DNA from 4 places in the Salinivibrio sp. YCSC6 genome. Region 1 is predicted to be linked to each of the others. Evidence: predicted binding sites of a transcription regulator. Region 1 holds the regulator's gene; each other region holds the start of a gene.

Evidence for each region. Region 1 encodes CRP, which controls carbon source genes, mostly activating them, when cyclic AMP is high. Its sites were predicted from a motif close to TGTGANNNNNNTCACA; they were not measured.
Region 2: E8E00_RS16925 (glycogen/starch/alpha-glucan phosphorylase) is a predicted target of CRP. The motif match lies at 856-871, and genes of this name have one in related genera.
Region 3: dinG (ATP-dependent DNA helicase DinG) is a predicted target of CRP. The motif match lies at 1,658-1,673, and genes of this name have one in related genera.
Region 4: gltB (glutamate synthase large subunit) is a predicted target of CRP. The motif match lies at 2,457-2,472, and genes of this name have one in related genera.

The regions. Positions count from the first base shown of each region.
Region 1 is NZ_CP039516.1:2,641,676-2,645,680, forward strand. Features, by position in the region: gene E8E00_RS12315 (YheU family protein) at 72-290, shown strand; gene E8E00_RS12320 (phosphoribulokinase) at 350-1,219, shown strand; gene crp (cAMP-activated global transcriptional regulator CRP) at 1,471-2,103, shown strand; gene E8E00_RS12330 (hypothetical protein) at 2,233-3,099, shown strand; gene E8E00_RS12335 (DUF1338 domain-containing protein) at 3,151-3,945, opposite strand; gene astD (succinylglutamate-semialdehyde dehydrogenase) at 3,956-4,005, opposite strand, start outside.
Region 2 is NZ_CP039517.1:689,214-693,218, forward strand. Features, by position in the region: gene malT (HTH-type transcriptional regulator MalT) at 1-511, opposite strand, end outside; gene E8E00_RS16925 (glycogen/starch/alpha-glucan phosphorylase) at 1,006-3,456, shown strand; gene malQ (4-alpha-glucanotransferase) at 3,571-4,005, shown strand, end outside.
Region 3 is NZ_CP039516.1:1,941,402-1,945,406, reverse strand. Features, by position in the region: gene dinG (ATP-dependent DNA helicase DinG) at 1-1,566, opposite strand, end outside; gene E8E00_RS08910 (porin) at 2,087-3,049, shown strand; gene E8E00_RS08905 (DUF2057 domain-containing protein) at 3,152-3,799, shown strand; gene E8E00_RS08900 (DksA protein) at 3,914-4,005, opposite strand, start outside.
Region 4 is NZ_CP039516.1:2,371,927-2,375,931, reverse strand. Features, by position in the region: gene gltB (glutamate synthase large subunit) at 1-2,371, opposite strand, end outside; gene E8E00_RS10965 (diguanylate cyclase domain-containing protein) at 2,997-4,005, shown strand, end outside.

The sequences.
Region 1 (4,005 bases):
GGAGCTAATTCACAACCTAAGCATGGAGATGGCGTCCGTGCCATCCCGATGTCAGCAAAAGGTGATGTAGTATGATGGTTCCATGGCAATCTGTGCCAGCCGAAACCTTGACCAATTTAATTGAACACTTTGTGTTGCGGGAAGGGACAGATTACGGTGAGCAGGAAGTCAGCTTTGCTGAGAAAGTTGAACAAGTGCGTGAACAATTAAAATCCGGCGACGCCGTGATTGTATACTCTGAGCTGCATGAGACAGTGGATATTCGTCGTCAGCGCGATCTCAGACCGTAACACCGCCTCACCTTGTGGGCTGCGGTGTAAATTCAGACTGATCAATGACAGGGCTCGTCATGTCGGCTAAACACCCAATCATCGCTGTGACCGGTTCATCCGGCGCAGGCACAACCACGACCTCCGAAGCGTTTCGTAAGATGTTCAATATGATGAACATCAAAGCCTCTTGGTTAGAGGGCGATAGCTTTCACCGCTTCACGCGGCCAGAAATGGATGTTGAGATCCGTAAAGCCCGTGAACAAGGTCGTCATATTAGCTACTTTGGCCCCACGGCCAACGACTTCCCACGCCTTGAGCAATTTTTTAAAGAATATGGCGAACAAGGCACAGGTAAATACCGTCGTTATCTACACACCTTTGATGAAGCCGTGCCTTATAACCAAATGCCGGGCACCTTCACCCCCTGGCAAGATCTGCCTGAAAATACCGACGTATTATTTTATGAAGGCTTGCATGGCGGGGTGGTGGATGGTGACGTCAATGTCGCCCAACATGTTGATTTACTGATCGGCATGGTGCCTATCGTTAACTTGGAGTGGATTCAAAAGTTTGTCCGCGATACGCGCGACCGAGGCCATTCCCGCGAGGCTGTCACGGACTCGATCGTGCGCTCCATGGATGATTATTTGCACTACATTACGCCGCAGTTTTCTCGCACACATATTAACTTCCAACGTGTCCCGACCGTAGACACATCCAACCCGCTGAATGCAAAAGGGATCCCTTCACTCGACGAAAGCTTTGTTGTGATCCGCTTTCGTGGCATGAAGAACGTCGATTTTCCTTATTTACTGCAAATGATCAGTGGCGCCTTTATGTCTCGGCACAACACGCTGGTCGTGCCCGGCGGTAAAATGGGATTTGCGATGGAGCTGATTATTCGCCCCTTGATCCAACAGTTGATTGAGAAAGGCAAGATAGGTTAACCGCCGTAGCGCACTTAACGTGTATTACTTCTCAGGTCGTGATCTTAGCCACATTTTTGCCGATTTTTTAGGCGGTTGGCTTAGATCAAAATCAAGAAATCCAGATAGAAAAAAGATACACTCTTGTTAACATACAGTGAGCTTGTAGCCTGCGCCAAGACCTCGTATTCTGTGCATTGGACTGATGGGTTTCCATTCAGACAAAGACAGGACGTCGTTGCCGGGCAACACATGCAGAGGAAATAAGTTATATGGTTCCAGGAAAACCTCAAACAGACCCTACACTCGAGTGGTTCCTTTCACATTGTCATATTCACAAGTACCCGTCCAAAAGTACTCTGATCCATGCAGGGGAAAAGGCGGAGACCTTGTACTACATCGTGAAAGGTTCTGTGGCCGTACTAATCAAAGATGAAGAAGGCAAGGAGATGATCCTGTCTTACCTTAACCAAGGTGACTTCATCGGCGAACTTGGTCTGTTCGAAGAGGACCAAGAGCGCACCGCATGGGTACGTGCGAAATCACCTTGCGAAGTAGCAGAAATTTCATTCAAGAAATTCCGCCAGCTGATCCAAGTTAACCCAGACATTTTGATGCGTCTATCCTCTCAGATGGCGCGTCGCCTGCAAGTGACCAGCCAGAAAGTGGGAGACCTTGCCTTCCTGGACGTGACCGGCCGCATTGCGCAGACCCTACTGAACTTGGCGAAGCAACCTGACGCCATGACTCACCCTGACGGCATGCAAATCAAGATCACGCGTCAAGAGATTGGTCAGATTGTTGGCTGTTCGCGTGAGACAGTTGGGCGTATCCTTAAAATGCTGGAAGAGCAGAACCTTATCTCAGCTCACGGTAAAACCATTGTGGTTTACGGCACACGCTAATCCTCGCGTGTTGCGACAAAACCGGCGCTTTTGCGTCGGTTTTTTTATTTTTATTGACTGGAAACTCATTACCTAAGTTCTACACTTCAGAAACGACCCATCTAACAACTGATTAACAGGATGTCGTTTATGAGAAGCTTACGTCAAACCCTTGCTGCATTGCTACTCGCGGCGGTTTCTTCAACTGCTGCGGCGAATATCACCATTGTCCATCCAGAACCACGGGCTGGCTCTGCCCTCGATTTATACGCTATCGACTTGATTGAGTTTTTAGCGGAAAAATCAGGTGAGTCTGTCACTTTACAGGCCTTTCAAGGCCAAATTGGCTCTCAGTCTCGTAAAGTGGAAATGCTAAAACAAGGACGACTGACGGTAGATTGGCTCGGGGCCGACCGTACCCTTGAGTCAGAGTTACTTCCCATCCGTTATCCAGTCTTTCGGGGTCTATTAGGCCATCGCTTGTTCATTACCAATCAAGCCACCGAACCCAAGCTTGCACAAATCAGTGACCAAGCTGGGCTCAATAATCTGACCATGATCCAAGGGCAAGGCTGGGCGGATGTGAAGGTCTTGCAGTCGGCGGGATTTCGGGTTCGAGAAATCTCAAGCTTTGAGAATATCTTTAAAGGCGTCGATACCGGACGGGCCGACCTCTTCCCGCGTGCGCTTATCGAACCTTTTAGCGAGCTGGCAGAGCGACCTCAATATACAAATCTGTTGGTTGATCCGCACTTAATGCTAATCTACCGCTTCCCAATGTTCTTGTTTGTATCGCCCCAAAACCCAGAGGTAGCGACCATGCTCAACGATGCCTTTGCGGCCGCCTATCAAGACGGATCCTTCATCGAATTTTTTGAGAATGCCCCTCTGGTAAAAGAGACCTTTGAGAAAGCCAATATTGGTGAGCGCACCTTTATTCGGGTCGACAACCCACATCTGAGTAATGAGACTCAGGCAATTGACGATACATTCTGGCTCGATATTGAAAGTCGCTAAACACCGCCAACCAAAAAAGGAGAGCATCGCTCTCCTTTTCTTCTCTCGCCACTATTGATGCGTACTTTCAAAAATTTTATCGGCCGAGGCGGCGACAAAACCTTGATAAAGTTCACCGTCCGGAAGCGGATACCGTTTCGCAAACTCGTAGAAACCACCCGGAATATCATGGCGTGCATCGCTAAATTGCACCGGCACGCGATCAGCCATCGTCGAGGATTGCTCCAAAAAGACTGACGCATCCCCTTTGACCTCCCCGCCAGATTCGTTAATGGTAAACCCATTTTGGCGCAAGGTATCGTTGACCGCTTGACAGCTATCATGGTTATTCAGCTGATTCACACTGACCGTAAAGTGGTTCGCCCCATAGCCATGCGCTGCCACCCAAGCTGCATATTCACTTTCATCTGCTAACGTCTTGTAGGTTTGCCAGTCCAAGTCCCACAAACGTCCTTGATGAAGAAAATCGCTCCCTTTCAGCGCATCATCATCCACATTCGCCACTAAGTCGCGCACGATAGATTGCAATGTTGTCGAGCATTGGCCCACCATCAATTCACTAATAAACACTTTCGGCATCAAGGGATCGGGATGCTCGTAGTGACGTGCGTTGAGCTTCTTCGCTTCAAAGGTATACTCACCTTTCGGCTCATAGCCCAACGCAATAAAAGGACGGGCAAGCTTGTCCAGCCCTACATTAGGCAGTGCAAAGGTGCGCAGTGCAATGTGATCATTGATCAGGGGTTGGCCTTCTTCGAGCAACCCATGCACTTTCTGCGCAGAAGGGCAAAGACGCTGGGTGTAGTCTTGCCACAATCTGTCAAATAACGCTTGGCAACTATCCATGTTGTTCTCCTTAATCAAGAGGCGTGATCCCCGGCGCAAAGCTCTCGGGCAAGGTGACCT
Region 2 (4,005 bases), on a different replicon from region 1:
GCAAATTTGCTGTCCCTAGCGGCGGATTCGCGCGCGAGGTCACCACCAAAGTCAGGCTATCGGGCATGTGCTTAATAAAAAAGCGCATTGCTTCATGAATGTCTTCATTGTCGATCAATTGGTAGTCATCCAATACCAGATAACAGGTGGACTGTAACCCAGCCAGCTCAGCGAAAACATCGGAGAGCAGCGCACGCAGGGATGAGAACTGGCGTTTTTCTGCTAGCTTAACGGTATTGGGGCACCCATCGTGGGTCGCTTTATTTAATGCTTGCAACAGGTAGTTGATAAAGCGGAAGCTGTCGTTGTCGCTGTCATCAATGCTGAACCAGCCGACATGGTTTTGATCGGCGAGCCATTGTGCGGCCATGGTGGTTTTGCCGTAACCTGCCGGCGAGCGGAACAACACCAATTTGTAATGTGGCGCTTGTTGGAGGATATCCAATACGCGCGGGCGCAAGATGGCATTGTAGAGACGGCCGGGACGGGTAAGTTTTGACGGGATCCACATAGCGAGAAGGTCCTTTACAGCGAGTGCGGCTTTGCCGCGTTTATCCTTGTACGCAAGTGTATGTAACTGGTCTGTCACAAACTATGATCCAGCGCTGATAATGGTGCAATTGCTCTATTTTGGTGCAGCTACGCCTTTTAATTGTGATTAAAGTCACTAATTTTATTGTTTCGGATACGGAATATAGAAGGTGTTACACGCCAGAGACGATGAATGCCCCCACAATTTGCGTTAGCGCACAAAATTAACAAAAGGGATTGTTCTTTTTTCACAGCCGTATTTTGGTCAGTGTTCCCTCAAATTGTGATTTTTATCACCTCAATATCACGAAATTCCTCCATTGATGAGAGCAAGCTCACTCACAGCTTGTGATGTGGCTCTCTACGCCCTGACAACTCCTCCTTTCCTCCTCCTGTCTCGGGAGGATGTTTGCATCGACAGGCTTGGGCAGGATGACTGTCATCGAGGTTTTTTTCCATTACGAGAGCGATGACATGACGCCTAAACAGCAACACGCATTTGATAAAAGCGCTTTTAAAGCCAGTATGACCCAGCATTTGACGCAGCTTGGTCGCACCCCCGAAACCGCGGAGATGCGCGATTGGTATCTCGCCTTAGGCCGCGCGCTGGCCGAACACACCACCAGTGATCTGGTTGCGACAGAAAACGATTTAGCCATCAAACAAGCGAAGAGTGTGAACTACTTATCCCTAGAGTTTTTGATTGGCCGCTTAACGGGCAACAACCTGATTAGCATGGGGCTTTACGATGAAATTGCGGCTGTGGTCAGCGAGTTTGGGTTTGGCCTGACCGATTTGCTTGAGCAAGAGCGCGATCCTTCGTTGGGGAATGGTGGTTTGGGCCGCTTGGCCGCGTGTTTTATGGACTCGCTGGCAGCCCAACAGTATCCAGCGGTCGGCTATGGCTTGCACTATGAATATGGTCTGTTCCGTCAATCATTTAAAGATGGCGCCCAACAAGAAGCACCGGATGCATGGCGTGAGCCAGAAGGCTATCCGTGGGAAGTGGTTCGTCCTGACCTTGCCCAAACGGTTGGCTTTTATGGCCACGTAGCGGTGATTGAAGAAAACGGTCACACGCGCCGCGAATGGGTTCCTAGCCTTCATATTCAAGCGATGCCTTGGGATCTGCCTATCGTGGGCTATCAAAGTAATACGGTTTATCCACTTCGCTTATGGGAAGGTCGAGCACTGACGCCATTTGCGCTCGATGCCTTCAATGATGGTGACTATACCCGTGCGCAACAAGCCGCAATTGATGCAGGCAACCTGACCAAGGTGCTTTACCCGAACGATAATCATGATGCGGGTAAAACGTTGCGTTTGATGCAGCAATACTTCCACAGTGCGGCCTCTGTTGGGGATATTCTTCGTCGCCATTTAGATGCTGGCCACCCACTGGCTGCCCTTCCAGATTATGAAACCATTCAGTTAAATGATACTCACCCGACTATCGCCATTCCTGAGCTGATGCGAGTGCTGTTGGATGAGCACCACTTGAGCTGGGATGACGCTTGGTCTATCTCCAGCCAGACGTTTGCTTACACCAACCATACCTTGCTTCCAGAAGCGCTGGAGACGTGGAGCGAGTCGTTAATGGCGAACTTGCTGCCGCGTCACATGGAAATCATTTTTGAAATCAACCACCGCTTCTTGCAAGACGTTGCTGCGAAATGGCCGGGCGATGTCCGCAAACAGCAAGTGCTGTCTGTGATTGACGATCAGGGCGAGCGTATGGTGCGCATGGCAAACCTCTGTGTGATTGGCTCGTACGCGGTCAATGGTGTGGCGGCGTTGCACTCTGAGTTGGTAAAACGCGATCTCTTCCCTGAATTTGATGCGCTTTATCCGGGCCGTATCCAAAACGTGACCAACGGGATCACGCCACGTCGTTGGTTGAAGTTCTGTAACCCAGATCTCTCTGCCCTTATCAGTGAAAAAATTGGCGACCAATGGCCGGCTCATCTCGAGCAACTGGAGCAAATTGCCCAGTATGCTGATGACAAAGCGTTCCAAAAAGCCTTTATGGCAGTGAAAAAGCGCAACAAGCAGCGTCTTGCTGATTGGGTAAAAACCCATCTAGACATCACGCTAAACACTGACGCCATCTTTGATGTTCAAATCAAACGTCTTCATGAGTACAAGCGTCAACATCTGAACTTGTTACATGTGATTTCTCTGTATCACCGTCTGATCCATGAGCCGAATTTCGATATGACGCCTCGTGTGGTGTTCTTTGCTGCCAAAGCCGCGCCGGGCTATGCGCTCGCCAAATCGATCATTTTTGCGATTAATAAGGTGGCGGAGACGATCAATAACGATCCACGAGTCGGTGACAAGCTTAAAGTGGTCTTTATCCCTGACTACCGAGTCAGCATGGCGGAAATCATTATTCCTGCTGCCGATGTGTCTGAACAAATTTCGATGGCCGGCAAAGAAGCGTCGGGCACCGGCAATATGAAGATGGCGCTTAATGGTGCATTGACTATCGGGACCATGGATGGCGCGAACGTGGAAATTCGCGAGGAAGTGGGCGATGACAATATCTATATCTTCGGTCTCGACGTGGAAGGCGTGAATGCATTGCGTGAGAAAGGCTATCACCCTGATCACGAATACCATCAACAGCCGCTGTTAAAAGCGTCGCTTGATAGTCTGTTGGATGACACCTTCACGCCGGGACACCCAGGATTACTCCGTCCGGTATTCGATAGTGTGATGGCCAGTGGCGACCCGTATTTGTGCTTAGCGGATTTTGCCGATTATGTGCGTGCTCATAATCAAATTGATAGCGATTATCGTGACTCAACGCTGTGGGCACATAAAGCAATTTTGAACACCGCGCTGGTGGGCAAATTTAGCTCTGACCGCTCAATTCGAGACTATGTCGCTAACATTTGGCAACTGAAAGCGGTAAAACGCTAAGCCTTTGATACCAAGCTGACATGCTAAATGGGTGGCACGACATAGGGTGCCACCCACAATAACAATAACTGCAATGGCCGATAAAAGAAGGGGGCGGACCCCTCGGAGAATGCGATGAAACAACCTGCACTTAAAACAGTCGCACAAATGGCAAATTTAGCCGACCGCTACATCAGTGCATGGGGCACTGAAGCCTCTGTGCCTGACAGCACCTTATACGATTTGTTGACGTCACTTGGCTATGACACCCGTAACGATGAAACGCTACTGGCCTCAGCAGAGAAAAAACACAAAGAAGGCGTTTTGTCGCCAGTTCAAGTCATTCGCGACGATGAACCGCTCGAGGTCGCATTGCATTTAGGCACCAGTGCCAGAGAGAGTGACTTTAGCTGGCGCATCGATACCGAGCAAGGTGAGTGCTTCGAAGGCTATCTACAATCCCAAATTGTGCGTGATGAACGTCGTGAAGGGGGGCCGTTGGTCTTCAATCTGCCCTGCACCTTACCTTGGGGATACCACCGTTTGTCGGTAATGAGAAAACGCCGCAAA
Region 3 (4,005 bases), 700 kb from region 1:
TTCCAAATACTCAAGCACTTTGTCGCCAAGCACATCGGTAAACTGTTTTGCTTGTGGCTCACAGGGCATCGCAGGCACTATCAGCCTTGCTTGGTTGGCATAGTCAAAGGGGGAGGGTAACGCCAAATAGCGCGTGCCATCGCTTTCGCTTAGACCGACTTGGCGACAAAAATAGCTAAACCGATTGAGTGCGCGCAATGTGGCAGAAAACAGCCCGACACCGGCTGCCCGCGACCACAGCATTTGATCAAGACGCCAGCCGACTTCCAACGGCGAGACGTGGACCCAGCGGTCATCTTCGCGCTCTTGGCAACGCTGTATCCAGCGCGCGAGAGGTGCACCTTTGTTTGCGTTGGGTTGTGCCATCAGTGACCAGACTTTTTCTAGGTTCTCAAGCCGTTGTAAGAAAAAGGCACTTTCCGCAAGCGCAGGGTCGGCGAGCTTGGCCGATATGTCATTTTCTTTCAGTCGCTCGTTGATCAAATCGTGAATTTTCGCCAAGCTTTGGTTGGCTTTTTTACTCGCCTGCTTCAATTGCTGGCAGGGCTCGACCAAGGCGTCAGGCAGTTCGCCATCAACAAAACGGTAGCAGCCATCCTCATTGAGGGGTAAGCCACTAATAATTTGGTTGGTGTCGCGTAAAGTGGGGATCAGCACTTGGATCGCGTCTAATAAGCTATCCACGAAGCGGTTTGCGCGCTTCATATCCGCGGTATTACCGAGCTTAACCGTGGTTTGGTTGAGCTTTTCCAGCCATCCAGTCGCCCCGAGTAAACTGGCATTGGCGGCAGAAAAGTCGCGTGCGACCGTCGGCAAATGGTGGGCTTCATCAATCATATAAAGACATTGCTCTGGCTCGGGTAAGATCACCCCGCTACCTAGCTCGAGATCGGCCAATAATAGACTGTGATTGACGACCACGACATCCGCTTTGTCCATCGCCTCGCGCGCTTTGGCGAAGGGGCACTGACGATGAGCGTGCAATCCAGCGTGGCAAGTATGTTTGTCCGATGCAATGGCTTGCCAGAGATGATCGGCAATCGGCTTGGGCCAGCTATCGCGGTCGCCATCCCATTTTCCGCGGCTAAATGCCGAGTACATGTCATTGAGTAGCCGTTGCTCGTTTTGCTTGGGCTTTTGGGTGAACAGCGCGCCTTGGATGCTGTCTGTATCCGCCACCGCACTCAATTTGTGTGCACAGCAATATCGTTGACGCCCTTTTGCCAGAATAAAATCAAACGGTTTTGGGCAGATGCGACGAAAAAATGGAATGTCTTTATTGGCTAACTGCTCTTGCAAAGCCACTGTCGCGGTCGAAATCAACACTTTTTTATTGTTGTTTAGCGCAAAGGGGATGGCCCCCATAAGATAGGCCATCGATTTGCCCACACCCGTACCCGCCTCTGCCACAAATAGCCGGCGCTTGTTGTCGTAATCGCCTGCTAGCGTTTTTGCAAGTTCTGCCACGAGATAGTTTTGTACCTTTCTAGGGACAAAATGGGGAAGTTGCGCTTGTAGGGTTTGATAGCACGCACGGATGTCTGATTTTACGGCAGGGCTAAGCATCAATAAGTCCGGCTAAGGAAGAGTGGCGGGCAGTATAACACGACTCAAAAACGTGAAAACGATCCCGAACTGCAAGATTTCTTTACATTAATGAGATCGCAGTCACGAATTTATATTGAACCAATCAACCCTATCTTGCTGATCTGTCTTGTGATTACTAATACACCTGATTTAAGTAATTGATTGGTTATATATTCTGAATTTTATGGTTATAAGTTGATCTTTCGATATATTAATCTGTTTTGTTGTGTTGTTAACTTTCATCAAATCTGCTGATTTTGTAATCGTAAACTGTGATCTTAATTCAGGTGGAGTGGCTAACTGTTTGTTTTTTATGTTTTGTGGGTTATGATTTGCGCGGTTTCGGGCTAGTTGACAGAATCCAGAATGTTCTGCACGATTAGCCACGAAGTTTCAGTGGTCTGGCATTTTGTTCTTCGCAACATTATGACAGCCACCATAAAACAGAGTTCCACGAAGGAACTCATAATGACTAAATAGAAAAGGCAGTGGATTAACCATGAAAAAGACTATTCTAGCAATGGCAGTTCCAGCTCTGCTGGCTGCTGGCTCAGCATCTGCAAGCATCAACCTGTATGACGCAGACGGCGTTAAAGTAGACGCGTCTGGTGCAGCAGAAGTTCAATATTTCCAAGCTATCGGTGAGAACCAAGACGGTCAATGGCGTCTAGATGACGGTGACTTCGCGGTTAACACTGAAGTTGCGGTTTCTGACGACCTAGCAGCTATCGGTCACTTCGCATTTAAATTCGAAGAAAGCGCGACCACAAACGACGAGCTATACGTTGGTTTTAAAGGTAGCAACTGGGGTACTATCACCTTCGGTCGTCAACTGCTGATCAACGATGACATGGGTATCACCAAAGACTACGAGCTAGCATCTGCGAACAACGGTACTTTGCGTACCGAGGGTGATCAAGTTGCTAAGTACGTTTACGACAACGGCACTTTCTACGCAGGTTTCTCTACTCTGCAAAACAGTGATGGTAAAGAAGGTACTGACGAGTACAAAATCTATGACGGTCGTCTAGGTTACCGTGTTGCTGACATCGATATGCGTGTTTACTATTTCTACGTAGATGATGCTGCTGCAAACCTAGGCAATGATGACTACGCCTACAACTCAAAAGGTGACGTAGAAAACTACAACTTCGAAATCGAATACAAAGGTATCGAAAACGTAGGTCTAGCGGCTTCTTACGGTGTTAACACTAACGACACTGGTTCAGTAAAAACTGAAACAGATTTCTTCTCTGTTGCAGCTGATTACACCATGGGCAAAACTACCTTTGCTATCGGTGTTGACAACCAAGACAACGACAGCACTGAAGACAAGACTGGTTACTACGCGAACGTAACTTATGCACTGCACAGCAATGCTAAAGTGTACGCTGAAGTAGGCGATAACGACGCTGACAACAACGATTGGGGCTACGTTGCAGGTATGGAAGTTAAGTTCTAATCGAGCTTAACGATACCGCTACAGTATGTAGTGCTCTTTTTAAAAGCCGCCTTCGGGCGGCTTTTTTATTCATGGTTTTGGCGAATCAGTGAGAAAAGAATAATGAAGCAGTTGAAATGGGCTGGACTAGCGTTGGGTGTCACCTTGTTGTCAGGTGTCGCTCAGGCCGCAACGATTACCTCAGCACGGGGTGTTGAGTTTTTGGTGATTGATGGCACCGAAGTGAAATTTGACAGCTGGGCGCCTCAGCAAAGTGTTGAACTAAGCGATGGCACACACCAGTTAGTGATGCGCTATGAAGGGGAAGTGAAGCGCGGCAGCAAAGATGTTGTATTTACCTCTCGCCCTTATGTGTTTGATTTTAATGTCGATGGACGTGATGCCACCATTGATATTGATACCCGCCTTTCGGCACAAAGCCAAGCGTCGAGCTATTTTGCTTCAGGCCCACAATGGCAAGCGGAGTTTGAGAGTGGAGAGGTGATGCCGTTGAACGCGACTGAGCTTAAAGGTGACGGCTTTGCTGCTTACGCGGATATGGAAGCGTTAGTGGCTGACTATAACCGTGCCAATGGCATTATTTTCGACCAAGGTGAAAGCAAAAACCTCAATGATGTTTTGGTCGAGGTGGATGAGGAAGGCAAAGCATCCATCAAGGGCGATGCGCTCTCACAACTTAAACTTTGGTATACCAAAGCTAGCGATCAAGAACGCAAGTCTTTCCGCCGCTGGATTATCGACCAAGAATAATGTGGCTTCGTTTGGCTCAAACGCAAAAAAACGCCCAGCCAAAGCTGGGCGTTCGTCGCTTAAACAGCGAGAGACAGGCTACAAGCGAAAGTAGACCGACACAGCATCACCGATTTAGTGAGGGTCCGTCGCAACACGACGCTGCGCGGGATCGTGATGGTAATAATTTGATGTACGACATTGAGGACAACGTTGCTCTGCCGCAT
Region 4 (4,005 bases), 270 kb from region 1:
CGTGGACGTATTTGAGTAACCCACCATGCTCTAGCGGCTTACGTTTAATCCAAGCACGACGAGAAAGGTTGACTAAGTCTTGCTGGAAATCATCAAAGTTCGCCCCTTGAATGCGGCTTGCGACACCTTTAAAGCAAAGCTCTACCACATCGTCATGTAGGCCGACCGCTTCAAACAGCTGCGAACAGCGGTAAGAGGCAATGGTCGATATCCCCATTTTCGACATGATTTTATACAGGCCCTTGTTGATGCCATTTCTAAAATTCACCATCACATCGCGATAGGGCTTTTTGATTGCGCCAATGTCAACTTGATTGGCTAGCGTTTCGTAGGCGAGATACGGGTAGATAGCCGTGGCACCAAAGCCTAGTAATACGGCAAATTGGTGCGGATCGCGTGCACTCCCGGTTTCAATGATGATGTTGGCATCACAGCGCAAGTTTTCGCGGACCAGACGCTTTTGCACCGCCCCGACTGCCATAGCGGCAGGGATAGGGAGTTTGTCTTTGTTGATGCTACGATCAGACAGAACTACCAGTACCGTGCCATCGCGCACGCAGCGCTCGGCTTGATCGCAAAGATCTAAGATGGCCTGCTGCAGATCTTTCTCGTTCGGATCGTAGTTAATATCGAGAATGCTGTTGCGATAATAGGTATCGTCGAGCTCGAGTAACTGCACCATGTCTGAGAATAAGAGTACGGGCGATTTAAACGCGACGCGCTCGGCGTGGCCATCGGTCTCGCAGAAAACGTTCATTTCCCGGCCGATACAGGTGGCCAGTGACATCACGTGGTTTTCACGCAAGGGATCAATGGGTGGGTTGGTAACCTGAGCAAACTTCTGACGGAAGTAGTCACTCACACAGCGGGGACGAGAAGATAATACTGCCATTGGCGTATCATCGCCCATCGAACCGGTCGCCTCTTGACCGATATCCCCGAGCACCTTGACGACTTGCTCGACTTCCTCGTTCGACATCCCAAACAGCTTTTGGTAAACCTTCAGTTGGGTGTCTTGCAAGCTCCGGCTGCCTTCGCTGGCATCATCATCAAGTTCTTCAAACGGGGTCAGGCGACGCACGTGAGCATCGAGCCATTCTCGATAGGGGTGGCGACTTTTCAGTTCATTATCGATTTCCGCTGAGTGCCAAATTTTGCCTTCTCGGGTATCGATCACCAGCAATTCACCCGGGCCAACACGCCCTTTTTCAGCGACCTCATCAGGCGCGTAATCCCAAATGCCAATTTCAGAGGCGAGGGTGATGAATTTATCTTTAGTGACCACATAACGCGCAGGGCGTAAGCCGTTGCGGTCGAGATTACAAGCCGCATAACGGCCGTCAGACATCACTATACCGGCAGGACCATCCCATGGCTCCATGTGCATGGAGTTAAAGTCATAGAATGCACGCAGCTCATCATCCATATCCGGATGGTTTTGCCAAGCGGGTGGCACAAGCAGACGCATGGCGCGGAAGAGATCCATACCACCGGACAAAAACACTTCAAGCATGTTATCGAGGCTTGACGAGTCCGACCCTGATTCATTGACAAAAGGCGCGGCCTGATGGAGGTCTGGCAGCAAGGGCGAGTTAAATTTGTATGCCCGTGTGCGTGCCCATTGGCGGTTACCTTCAATGGTGTTGATTTCACCATTGTGTGCAAGGTAACGAAACGGTTGAGCGAGCGGCCAGCGTGGTTGCGTGTTAGTACTAAAACGCTGGTGGAATAAACAGATCGAAGACTCGAGGCGTAAATCGGCCAAATCAGTGTAAAAGCGCGGCAAATCTGCCGGCATACACAAGCCTTTGTAGACAATAGTTTGGGTCGACAGACTGGTAATGTAGAAGTCTGTGTCGTCAGCTAACGCTTTTTCTGCGCGGCGGCGCGCAATATACAGGCGACGCTCTAAATCGCGTGCGCGCCAACCGGCTGGGCCATTAATAAAGACTTGTTCGATAACGGGGAGTGACTGCTTGGCGATTTCACCCAGCACGTCAGGGTTGGTTGGTACCGTACGCCAACCAACCACGGAGAGGGTTTCGGCACCAATTTCTTGTTCAAACACCGCGCGGGCGCGCTGCGCCTTCACCGGGTCTGTGCTCAGGAACAGCATTCCCACCGCATACAAACGGCTTAGGTTCCATTGGTTTTGTTCGGCAATAAGGCGAAAGAAACGGTCGGGCTTTTGGAGCAATAACCCACAACCGTCCCCGGTTTTACCATCGGAGTTAATCCCTCCGCGGTGGGTCATGCGATCAAGTGCGGAAATGGCGGTACGAACCAACTTGTGGCTGGGCTCACCTTCTTGATGGGCGATCAAACCAAAACCACAGTTATCCTTTTCCAACATTGGGTTGTACAGCGACATTGCAATTCTCCCTTGCTACTGCGTCACTCGCAGTGATTGCATTTATTGTCGTGATCCTCCTGACCACTCTGAAAGCGTCTAGGACTGTGACAGCTCACCCGTTATGTTGTGTTTTTTTAACGGGAAAATCGCGTGCTTGTAAGTAATTAAATTACTGATTTTCAACGCGATGCCTAGCCTGCCGTATCCAGAAAGCGCTATTCAGCGACCTTTCAAATTAACGGCAAAGCAGTTAAAGGTCAAATTTTATTATGCAGCCTTTATGCACCATGAAGCTTGGTGTGATGTCAATTAAACGCCTGATATTTTCAGGTTTTGTGTCAATTTTTTCAGGAATAATAGCTATTCGCGTTTATGCTGTTTTGTTAAATAATTATTAATTTAAGGCCAAATTCGAGCATAAATTCTAACCAACTAAAGAAATAAAGCAGGGTGCGTTTTATGTCTTCAGTTTCATAGCAAGATACGCTGTGATTTGATGTAAAAAATGACAACTGACAGTAAAAACCTGTGAGGCACGTAGCCATGTATTTTGAGAAAACTGTGGCAAAATAGCGGTTCCATAAGCGGCGCAACGGAAAAAGATGTCGCGAATCAAGGATGGTTGTGATCACACAGGAGCCGCATGGCATTTTTCATTTTATTTACATTTCTTGTTTTAGGTGCGGTGCTTGGCTACGCGTGGCGTGCGCGACAAGAAACCGTCGCATTAACCCATTGGCGTGTGTATATGGCTGATCTCGATACTCCCCATGCCATTGTTACCGCCGATGAGGGTGACATCTTGTATGCCAATGCTGCTTGTGTGGAGGCATTTTCATTGGTGGACAGCAAAAGCCACTTTAAAACGGCCAATGAGCACCAGCGACAAGCAGTACGTGCCTTCATTGTTGCGCAGCAGTGGCCACGTCCTTTCTCTAATGTCGAAGCTAAGGTCAAAGCACCCGGCGCGAATCGAGTACGCATTGGCGTGCGCTTGTCGGGCTTACCCATTCGTTGTCGGCGTAAAAAAGCATGGTTAGTGTCGCTAGCACCGCTGGCGCGCCACGCGCAATGGCAGCTACAGCATCAAGAACATGGTGTTTTGCTTAGCGTGATTAATTCGTTGGCTGAATTGGTTTGCTTTCAAGATGTCGATGGCAATGTGGTGGGAACCAATGCGGCCTTTGACCGCTTTTGGCGAGGCCGCGAGCAAGAGGGCATTATGTGGCATGCCGATCAGCCTTTGTCTGGCTCAAAGACGGTGCGTACGTGGGCATCGCAGTTAAACGGCGAAAGCTGTTTGCTTGAAACCAATATCACCGCGCTTAAAAATGATCAGCAACAGGTGGTTGGCACCTTGAGCATCAGTCATGATGTGACTGACTGGCACCAAATGCAGCAAAGTTTGCAACGCGAGGTGCATCATCGCCAATCGGCCGAACAAGCGCTTCAGCAACGGAGCAATTTATTGAGCGCGATTTTTAATGCCAGTGTGGATCCGATTGGGATCTTTGATCAGGACTATTACCACCTTGCCTGTAATCAAGCCTATGCCGATGCGCTTGGGGTCTCCATTGAAGCGCTTGAAACCTCTCCAGCGCAAGAGGTCGTCGATGCAGATATTTTTGATCAGCATCGTCAGCGCGATCAGC